Regions from separate parts of the Nesterenkonia flava genome, predicted to be linked through region 1. Evidence: riboswitches for the same ligand, from Rfam matches in the RefSeq annotation. Region 1 holds a riboswitch; each other region holds the start of a gene.
The links. A riboswitch is a leader RNA that binds a small molecule or an ion and turns the genes downstream of it on or off. The one in region 1 is predicted to bind S-adenosylmethionine.

Region 2: linked by a shared signal. The riboswitch ahead of RH857_RS03560 (LLM class flavin-dependent oxidoreductase) and the one ahead of RH857_RS10620 (acyl-CoA dehydrogenase family protein) in region 1 are both predicted to bind S-adenosylmethionine.
Region 3: linked by a shared signal. The riboswitch ahead of RH857_RS03520 (O-acetylhomoserine aminocarboxypropyltransferase/cysteine synthase family protein) and the one ahead of RH857_RS10620 (acyl-CoA dehydrogenase family protein) in region 1 are both predicted to bind S-adenosylmethionine.

The regions. Positions count from the first base shown of each region.
Region 1 covers NZ_JAVKGT010000029.1:13,547-16,812, forward strand. The annotation lists gene RH857_RS10615 (acyl-CoA dehydrogenase family protein) at 1-626, opposite strand, end outside; gene RH857_RS10620 (acyl-CoA dehydrogenase family protein) at 640-1,860, opposite strand; SAM riboswitch class I at 1,869-1,959, opposite strand; SAM riboswitch class I at 2,099-2,204, shown strand; gene RH857_RS10625 (acetate--CoA ligase) at 2,209-3,266, shown strand, end outside.
Region 2 covers NZ_JAVKGT010000006.1:69,786-73,051, forward strand. The annotation lists gene RH857_RS03555 (NtaA/DmoA family FMN-dependent monooxygenase) at 1-143, opposite strand, end outside; gene RH857_RS03560 (LLM class flavin-dependent oxidoreductase) at 140-1,330, opposite strand; SAM riboswitch class IV at 1,345-1,455, opposite strand; gene RH857_RS03565 (LLM class flavin-dependent oxidoreductase) at 1,503-2,714, opposite strand; gene RH857_RS03570 (ROK family protein) at 2,760-3,266, opposite strand, start outside.
Region 3 covers NZ_JAVKGT010000006.1:57,662-60,927, reverse strand. The annotation lists gene RH857_RS03525 (cystathionine gamma-synthase) at 1-267, opposite strand, end outside; gene RH857_RS03520 (O-acetylhomoserine aminocarboxypropyltransferase/cysteine synthase family protein) at 267-1,730, opposite strand; SAM riboswitch class IV at 1,746-1,865, opposite strand; gene RH857_RS03515 (bifunctional o-acetylhomoserine/o-acetylserine sulfhydrylase) at 2,055-3,266, shown strand, end outside.

The DNA of each region.
Region 1 (3,266 bases):
GGACCGGCGGTGATGCGGGCGTTGACCAGCAGAGCGTCGCCGACGGCGGAGCCGGTGGAGTAGCGCTTCTTGCCGTTGAGCACCCAGCCCTCGCCCTCTGGCACCAGGGTCAGGTCGGGGTCGGTGGGGTTGACCGAGTCGCCCCAAATCCACTGGCCCTGCACCGTGGCGCGGAACCACCGTTCACGTTCGGCCGGGTCGGTGATGGTGAAGACAATATTGCCCTCGTTGACGTAGTGGTAGGCCAGCAGCTGGGCGATCGAGGCGTCTGCGCGGGCCAGGATGCGCACCACCGTCAGTGCGGTGGACCAGTGGCCACCTCCTCCGCCGAACTCCTGAGGCACCAGGAGGGTCACCAGGCCGGAGTCCTTAAGGAGCTTGGCCTCGGTGTGTGGGGTCTGGTTGGCGCGGTCGCGCTCGATGGCGTCGGCCGCAAGGGTCTCGGCCACCTGCTCAGCGATCGCGCTCCAATGCGCAAGCTCCTGGGCGGTAGCGACGCCGGCGTCGTCCCAGTGCGAGCGCGGAGTGCCGGCTGCTGCTGTCTCGGTCGGTGCAGTGCCGGGCTGGGCTGTGCCGGGCTGTGCTGTCTCGGTCTGGGTGGTCTCAGGCTGTGCTGTCTCAGTCATGGAGGACTCCTTCTCAGGCCGTGGTGGTGTCGGGCTCGCCGACGCTCCACAGCCGCACGGGTTCGGTGCCGTTGACGCGATAGTCCCCGGCAATGCGGGCCTTGTAGACCCAGGGGTTGTGGCTGGTCACGGTGCGGGCGTTGCGCCAGTGCCGGTCCAGCCCCTTGGAGCGGTCGGTGCCGGAGGCGCCCAGCGCGTCGAAGATCCGCGCGGTGGCCTCCAGGATGGGCTTGTGGAGGGCCACCTGGGCGCGACCGGTGGCGAGCTCGATCTCGTTCGCGGCCGCCAACTGGGTCTGGTCGCCGGCCTCACGGGTGGCGAAGGCGGCGTCGAGCAGACGTGCGGTCTCCAGGACCTGGGCCCGGGCCAGATGCGCGACGGCGTCGACCTCCCCCACGGCCTGGAGCAGCTGCGGGTCGGTGCTGGGGGTCGCGGTGTTGGCGTGGGTGTAGGTGCGGCTGCGGGTGGACAGGGCGGCGGCGATGTCGCGTGCGGCAGCCTCGGCGATGCCGGCCAGCACGATGAGCAGCACGTGCTGGTAGAGCGCCGTCTGGTAGGGGAACCGGTCGCTGAGCAGCCGCAGCTCATACTCGGCGACCTCGGCGTCCTTCAGCACCATGGAACCGGAGGCGGTGGTGCGCTGACCCATGCCGTTCCAGTCGTCGCTGATGGTGACCCCGGGCTGCTCGCGGGCGACGAGCACGCCGAGTTCGTTGCCCTCCTCATCGCGGGCGGTGATGTCCAGCCAGTCGGCGAAGATCGACCCGGTGGTGTAGTACTTCACGCCGTTGACCACCGGGCCCTGCTCGGTCTGGGAGACCACGGTGCCGGAGCGGTGGAAGGCACCTTTGCCCGGTTCGGTCCAGCCGTTGCCGGCCAGTTCGCCGCGGCCCAGCCGCTCGAGCCACCGGCGGGCACCGTCGTGGCCCTCGCCGTTCCACAGCGCATCCTCCTGGATGGCCAGGTGGCCGCGGATGGCCTGGGGGATGTTGCTGTCCTGAGCGGCCAGCTCCACGAGCACCTCGGTGGTCTGCACCCAGTTCAGGCCCAGCCCGCCGAGGGACTCCGGTACGCGCAGGCGGCCGATGCCCTCGGCGGCCAGGCGGCGGATCTCCTCGGTGGGAAGCGTCCGGTTCAGCTCGCGGGCCAGTGCGCCCTCGCCGGCGGCGCTGATCGCCTCGGCGAGCGCCTGCGGAACGGGCAGGGAACGGTGGGCGGGCAGGGGAAGAGACATTCTGTATTCCTCCATCGTTCCTGGCGTTAGCACCGACCCTCAAAGAGGGGGTTGCTGCGACGTCTTCGAGCCAGGTCTCTCAGTCGCTCTGGATGGTCAAAGCTGTTCACACTGTAGCCTCCATCCGCCGCAGTGAACCAAATCGTGAACATTGAGCTGTCATTCAGCGTCATCTATCGCAGAGTTCGCCGGGCGCTGTTTGATGAGGCAAGAGACGTCGTCGTACTGTTGAGGCGATCCACCATCCCGAGCGGTCGAGAGATCTGGCTCTTTGACACCGCAGCAACCTTCACCCGTGGAATCCCACGCCGGTGACAAGGTGCTACCGCCAGAAACGATGGGAGAACATTGAGCAGCACCCCCGACCACCCTGGCGCCACCCTGCGCTATGCCGCGAACGATCAGATGCAGCAGGCCGCCGTGGAGCGGATTGATCCGCTGTACGCCGATGTGCACGCCTGGCCAGAACCCGAGAAGCACGACGACGACGCTCGCCTGGACTTCTGGGCGCGGGCTGCGACCCTGCTGGACTGGGAGACCCCGTGGGAGACCACCCACTCCTGGACCCCGCCCAGCCGCCAGGCCCGCCGGGGCCCGGACATGCGCTGGTTCGAGGGCGGGCGGCTCAACGCCGCGGTGAACTGCGTGGACCGCCACGTAGCCGCCGGGCGCGGTCAGAAGGTGGCCCTGCACTTCGAAGGAGAGCCCGGAGACCGGGTGGACGTCACCTATGCGGACCTGCAGGAGCGGGTTAATCGGGCCGCCAATGCGCTGGAATCGCTAGGCGTGGGGCACGGTGACCGGGTGGTCATCTACCTGCCGGTGCTCGTGGAGACCATTGTCATCACCCTGGCCTGCGCCCGGATCGGTGCGGTCCATCAGCTGGTCTTCGGCGGGTTCTCCGCCGAGGCGCTGCGGTTCCGGGTGGAGGACACCGGAGCCAAGCTGCTGGTCACCACCGATGGTCAGTACCGCCGCGGTGCCGCCGTGCCGGTCAAGGCCAATGCTGATGCCGCCGTGGCCGGGCTGACCGTGGACGCCGGCGGCACGGTGGAGCACGTGCTGGTGCTGCGCCGCACCGGCAGCGAGATCAACTGGACCGACACCGACCTCACCGGCGACGGCCTGGGCCGCGACGTGTGGTGGCACGAGGTGGTGGACACCGCCTCACCGGTACACGAGCCGCAGTTCTTCGACGCGGAGAACGAGCTGTTCATCATGTACACCTCGGGCACCACCGGCAAGCCCAAGGGCCTGGTCCACACCACCGGCGGCTACCTCACCGGTGCACTGTTCAGCTACCTGCGGCTCTTCGCCCACCCGGATCCGGCCCAGCGCGACGACGACGTCCACTGGTGCACCGCCGACCTCGCCTGGGTCACCGCCCACACCTATGAGATGTACGG
Region 2 (3,266 bases), on a different contig from region 1:
AACGACTCGAAGTCGATGTGGCTGCCGGAGGCGGGATCGGACCATACGGTGGTGTTGTTCACGCCCGGGAAATGGGCGCCCAGGATGACCTGGGGCGGTCCGTCCTGACGAGTGTAGGTGCCGGTGCGCGTGCTGGTGCTCACTGCTGGCCTCCTGCCAGGGCCGGGGCGTAGCGGTTGACGGCCTGGTTCAGCCCCAGCCGCTGCCGCAGGGTGAGGGGCGTTTCCGGAGCGGCTGCCAGAACGCCGGCGCTGCGCAGGGCCGGAAGCAGAAGCTCAGAGATGGCCGCCACGTCTTCCTGGTGCTCGGCGGGTTTTAGCCGCACGCCGTTGAAGCCAAGATTCCGGTAGGTGCTGATGGCCTCCACAGCGCCTGCCGGGTCAGTGACGAGAGCGCCGTCATCGAAGTCGCCTGCGGACTCGGCGAGACTCTCCAGAGTCTCCCAGCGCCCTCGGGCCTGCGGCAGCGAGTCCTCCAGAAGCACGGGCAGATCGGCATAGACCTTCAGCGGGGGAAGCCTTCGGGCGAAGAGTGCCTCAACTGTGCGGACCTCCTCGAGAAGCTGTTGTGCTCGTCCGGGGGAACCGGGCTGGAGGAACAGGATGTCTGCACTGGTGGCCGCTGCTTTGATCACCGGTTCGCTCTGTCCCTTGTAGGCCACGGGAAGCTGTCCCTGCGGCGGGCGCGGTGTGATGGAGGGAGCCTTGACCGAGAAACGGCTGCCTTCGTAGTTGATGTAGTGCAGCTTCTCGCGGTCAATGAAGCGGCCGGAGGAGACGTCGCGGATCTCAGCGTCGTCCTCCCAGGAGTCCCACAAGCGGCGGACGACGTCGACCACCTCCTCCGATTCGGCAAAGAGTGCCGCGGCCCGGGAAGCGGAGCCTTCAGGATGGAGCTGCGGATCGGGGTGGCCTCGCCCTACCAGCTGGGCCTCAACATCGGTGATCGAGACCTCGACCTGCCATCCGCCGCGGCCGGTGCTGATGTGATCGAGGGTCGCCAGGTTCTTGGAGACGTGAAACGGCTCGGTATGGGTAGTTGTCAGAGTGGGAATCAGCCCGATGCGTTCGGTGCGGGCTCCCAGCCAGGAGGCCACTAGCGAGGTATCGAGCCGACCCCTGCGGTGCAGTCCCAAGGAATCCTCAAAGGTGACGAAGTCGGCCTCTCCGCGTTCTGCGACCACGGCGAGCTGGCCCCAGTACTCCGCGGTGAAGATCTCCGCCGTGTCGGCAATCCTGAACCAGGAACCGGGATGCCAGCCGGTGTCCCGCAGGCTGATGCCCAGATGAAAGCCGCCGTCGGCGGCGTCTGACAGTGATGTGCTGCTCATTGTGGCCTCCGTAGTGTTCACACTTGCTCCTGCGTGCGCAGGAGCCTTGTCATCACCTGGAGCACCCCACTGTGAAAGAGGGTTGCTGTCCGGCCAGCCAGGGCTTTCCACCGGAACTCGTGACACTGTCACGCTAACACCGTTGGCGTGAACATAAAATAAATATTTCGGTTTATGTACGCGGGGCCTTTGCATCCCATGACTCGGCCAGCAGCTCATAGGAGCGCAGTCGCGCCGCAGGGTCGTGGGTGATGGTGCTGATGAGCAGTTCATCGGCGCTCGTGGCGCGCTGGAGAACCCGCAGGTGCTCGATGACCTCTCCGGGCGTGCCCACGAACCTGGTCCGTACGCGGTCCTCCACCAGGCGGCGCTGGTCCCCGGTGAGGGCTGCAGCCTCACCGGGGCGGGGATAGGGGATGGCGCCTTCGCCGCTGCGGATGCTGTGCACCCATGTGTCGTAGCCGTGAGCCAGGCGCTCGGCCTCGGTGTGAGAATCCGCCACGAGCACCTCTGCTGAGACCATCACGGTGGGGCGCTCCAGGTGCTCGTGCGGAACAAAGTGGGAGCGGTAGTGCTCGACGGCGTCGAGGGCGTTCGAGGGGGCCACGTGATAGTTGGCACCGAAACGCAGACCCCTCCTTCCGGCCGCCTCCGCCGATTCGCCGGCAGAGCTGCCCAGCACCCAGACTTGCGGCGTGCCGTCCGTGTCCTGGGTGGCATCGGGCAGAGGCGAGCCGCTGACCTGCGCCGTGTGGTCTAAGAAACTGCGGACCTGGTCAATGAACTCAGCGTAGGGAGGGCTATCCGCGGGCGGGGCAAGCAGCTCGGCCGTTGCGGCGTAGCGCTCGGAAGCAAGCAGGTGACTCAGGTCCGGCGCCGCGGGAAGTAGTAGTCCCTCCGTGCTGATGCGGTCTCGGGCCGCATGGGTAAGCGGCTGTGTCGGAGGCCTGCCTCGCGGGGTGTGCGCGGAGGCGGACCCTGCAGAGGGCCTCTTGCCGTGGGGCGGACGTCGCACCGGACTGCGCCCCAGGCCCAGATCAATCCGACCAGGCAGGGCAGCCTGAAGCAGGGAGAACTCCTCTGCGATGCTCAGCGCGCTGCGGGCTCCGGCCAGTACGGCTCCGGAGCCTACGCGGAGGCGAGTGGTCACACTTCCGGCCAGGGCCATCACGAGCGCGGGGGAGTAGCCCATTACCCCGGGATTGAGGTGATGCTCGCCGAACCACAGGCGGTGGTACCCGTAGTCCTCGGCCCGGCGCGCCAGCTCCAGGCTGGCGGCCATCGCCTCCTCCGGTCTCTGGCCGGCTGATCGCGGGACTAGATCAAATACGTTCAGCACAGTGTTCACGCGTATGCTCCTGGAAACGGTCGTTTCCCTGAACATATACCAACGCCGTCGGCACGCGTCGGCGTTGTGTCACACGGCGTATTAACTCAGCAGAGCGTTCACCTGCGGAGCGGCCAGCATGTGATGGGTCACCATCGCGGCGGCGCCCAGCACGCCCGCTCGGCCGCTGGTCTGCGTACCCACGATCCGCAGGTGCTGAGTGGCGAGCGGCAGGGAGCGGGAGTAGACGGTCTCCCGGATGCCCGCCAGCAGGTGCTCCCCGGCCGTGGCCACCACGCCCCCGATGACGATGACGGAGGGGTTGAGCAGGTTGACGCAGCCGGCCAGCACGGAGCCGACGTCCCGCCCGGCCTGCCGCACGGCCCGCACGGCCTCGGGCTCACCGTCGCGCACGAGCTCCAGCAGCGCCGCGTGGTCGGGCACGTCCAGGCCTGATGTGCGCAGTCGTGCGGCGATCGCCGGACCTGAGGCAACCGCCTCGAGGCAGCCGCTGTTGCCGCAGGTGCACGGGGCATCATCGCCCCCGGGTACTGCGATGTGCCCCAGGTCTCCGGCGGCTCCTTGAGCGCCGTGCTGGAGGTGGCCGTC
Region 3 (3,266 bases), on a different contig from region 1:
TCCGCCCTCCAGGGCGGCCAACTGCGCTTCGAAGCCGTTGCGGGTGGGGTTGCCGCCGCGGGAGTACTCGTACCCGTTCTTCAGCGTCTCGACACCGTGCTGAGTGAAGGTCGAGGTCTGGTAGATCGGAGGAATGACCGCGCCGGTGAGCGGATCAGGGTCCTGACCGGCATGCACGGCTTCGGTGGCGAAGCCCGGCCGGAGCCGCATCGACGGCCGCGGCGCAGCCGGGACGGAGCGGGTGGGGGTCTCAGGAATCAGCGTCATCAGCGGCTCACCTCTTTCAGTGCCTCTGCGGCGCCGTCCTGCGTGGTCAGATGGTGGTTCTGCGTTTCGGTCAGTCCGGCGCGGTCGAAGGCCTGGCGGAGGTCGCGCCACAGGTCCTCTACGTCCTCGCGCCCCACGGAGAGGCGGATGGTCTGTTCAGTGATGGCGCCGGCCTCACGCAGCGCTTCGGAGAGCCTGCAGTGGGTCATCGACGCCGGATGGGCGACCATGGTGCGGCTGTCACCGATGTTCGCGGCCAGTTTGATGAGCTGCAGAGAATCGATGAAGCGCTCCACCTCTGAGGGGCCGGCGGCGAGTTCAAAGGACAGCACCGCGCCGGTGCCTCGGGGGAAGTCGCGAGCCGCCACTGCGGCATTGGGGTCCTGCGGCAGGCTGGGGTGCCGGACTCGCGCCACACCCGGATGGTCCTGCAGGCGTCGAGCTAGCTCTTCGGCTACTCGACAGTGGCGATCCATCCTCACATCCAGTGTCTCGATCCCCTCGAGGGTCTGCTGGGCATTCCAGGGAGCGGCGCAGGGTCCCAGGTCGTGCAGATACTTGGCGCGAATCAGGTGTAGCACCGCCCCGTCACCGTAGCGCTGGGTCAGCGGCACCCCGCCGAATCGCGGCAGTCCGGCGGTGAACTGGGGCCAGCGGGCAGGGTCAGCCTCGGGACGGAATCGCCCGGTGTCCACCACCGCCCCGCCCAGAGCTGTGCCGTTGCCGGTGAGGTACTTGGTGGTGGAGTGCACCACGAAGTCCGCTCCGTGCTCTCCCGGCCGGAAGAGGTACGGCGTTGCCAGGGTGTTGTCCACCACGAGCGGTATGCCGCCGCGGCGGGCGAGGCCGGCGAGCGCCGCCAGATCCGGAAGGTCGCCGTGCGGGTTGCCGATGGACTCCACCAGCAGCGCCCGTGTGCGCCCATCCACCGCGCGCTCCCATTCGTCCGGGGCGTGCGGGTCCGCCCAGGTGACGGTGATACCCGCTTCGGCCAGCGAGTCGTTGAGCAGATCCGCGGTTCCGCCGTAGATCCGGGAGGAGGCCACCACGTGCCCGGCGGGCACCCCTGGATGGGGCAGGCCGTCTGCGCTCTGCCCCGAGCGCCCCGCCAGAGCCAGAAGCGTCAGCGCGATCGCGGCTTGCCCCGAGGCGGTGGCCACGGCGCCGGTACCACCCTCCAGGGCTGCGAGGCGCTGCTCCAGGAGAGCCACGGTGGGGCTTCCGGTACGTGCGTAGGTGAATCCCGGCTCCCGCTGAGCAAAGGCTTCTCTAGCGTCACGCAGACTGGTGAATTCATAGGCGGCCGCCAGGTGCACCGGGGGCACTACGCCCACCGCCGGGGTCGCTGTGGAGTCCGCGGCACCGGCGCGCGATCCCTGTCCGTGATGGATCTGCCGGGTGCTGAAACAGGAAGGCTCCTGCCGTGAGTGGCTGGAGGGTCTGGGGTGTGCTGTCGCAGACATGCTGCGCTCCTTTGTGAGCCGTGCTTGCCCTCAGGCGGTCTGCCTGCGGCCGGATCGTCATCTGGGGCACCCCATCACCGCGGAAGGGTTGCCGACCGGTCAGCCAGAGCCTTAAGTGAACCGGTACTCGTGATCGCTGTGAACATATTACGGCATGCACGCGATTTATTCACCCCAACATCAGGGCTTCTTCCCCTTCCCCGTCGAATGCCAGTCGTATGTATGAACATTACGCCCCTCTACCGGAATCCCCTCCGAAGGCATAGCATCGGCGTCGTCACCGGTGAAACGAGACGGCGACCACAGACACCCCAAGGAGCATCCATGAGCGATTCCACCCCCGCCTGGCAGTTTGAGACGCAGCAGATTCACGCCGGCGTCGCCCCGGATCCGGTCAGCGGCGCCCGCGCCCTGCCGATCCAGCAGACCACCTCGTTCGTCTTTCCGGACACCGACGCCGCCGCCAAGCGCTTCGGGCTGCAGGAGGTGGCGCCGATCTACAGCCGCATCGGAAACCCCACCGTCGAGGCGGTGGAGAACAAGATTGCCGCGCTGGAGGGCGGCGTCGGGGCTCTGGCCGTGGGCTCGGGGCAGGCTGCCACGACCCTGGCGATCCTCAACGTGGCCGAGGCCGGGGACCACATCGTGGCCTCCCCCTCGCTCTATGGCGGCACCCAGAACCTCTTCAAGCACACCCTTCCCAAGCTGGGTGTGCAGGTCAGCTTCGTCGAGGACCCCGACAGTCCAGAGTCCTGGCGGGCCGCGATCCGCGAGAACACCAAGGCGTTCTTCGCCGAGAGTGTGGCCAACCCCCGTGGGGATGTCCTGGACTTCGAGAATGTCTCGGCCATCGCCCGCGAATACGGGGCACCCCTGATCGTGGACAACACGCTGCCCACCCCGTACCTGCTGCGTCCCATCGAGCACGGTGCCGACGTCGTCGTGCACTCGGCGACCAAGTTTCTCGGGGGCCACGGCACCGCGATCGCCGGGGTCATCGTGGACTCCGGCCGCTTCGACTACACCGCCTACCCGGAGCGCTTCCCCGGCTTCAACCAGCCGGATGAGAGCTATCACGGGCTCGTCTTCGGCCACGACCTGGGTGAGGGTGGCGCTTTCGGCGTGAACCTCTCCTACATCCTCAAAGCACGCGTGCAGCTGCTGCGCGATGTAGGCCCCTCGCTCTCCCCGCACAACGCCTTCGAGATCAACCTCGGCCTGGAGACGCTCTCACTGCGAGTTGAACGCCATGTCTTCAACGCTCAGAAGGTCGCCGAGTTCCTCGAGGCCCACGACGCCGTCATCTCAGTCTCCTACCCCGGACTGGCCTCCAGCCCCTGGCACGAGCGCGCGCAGAGGTACCTGCCCAAGGGTGTGGGATCGGTGCTGGCGTTCGAGGTCGACGGCGGAGCAAGCGCCGGGCAGGCGGTCGTGGATGCTCTGCAGCTGCACTCCCTGGTGGCCAACGTCGGCGATGTGCGGTCCCTGGCCATCCACCCGGCTTCCACCACGCACCGGCAGCTGGCGGAGTCCGAA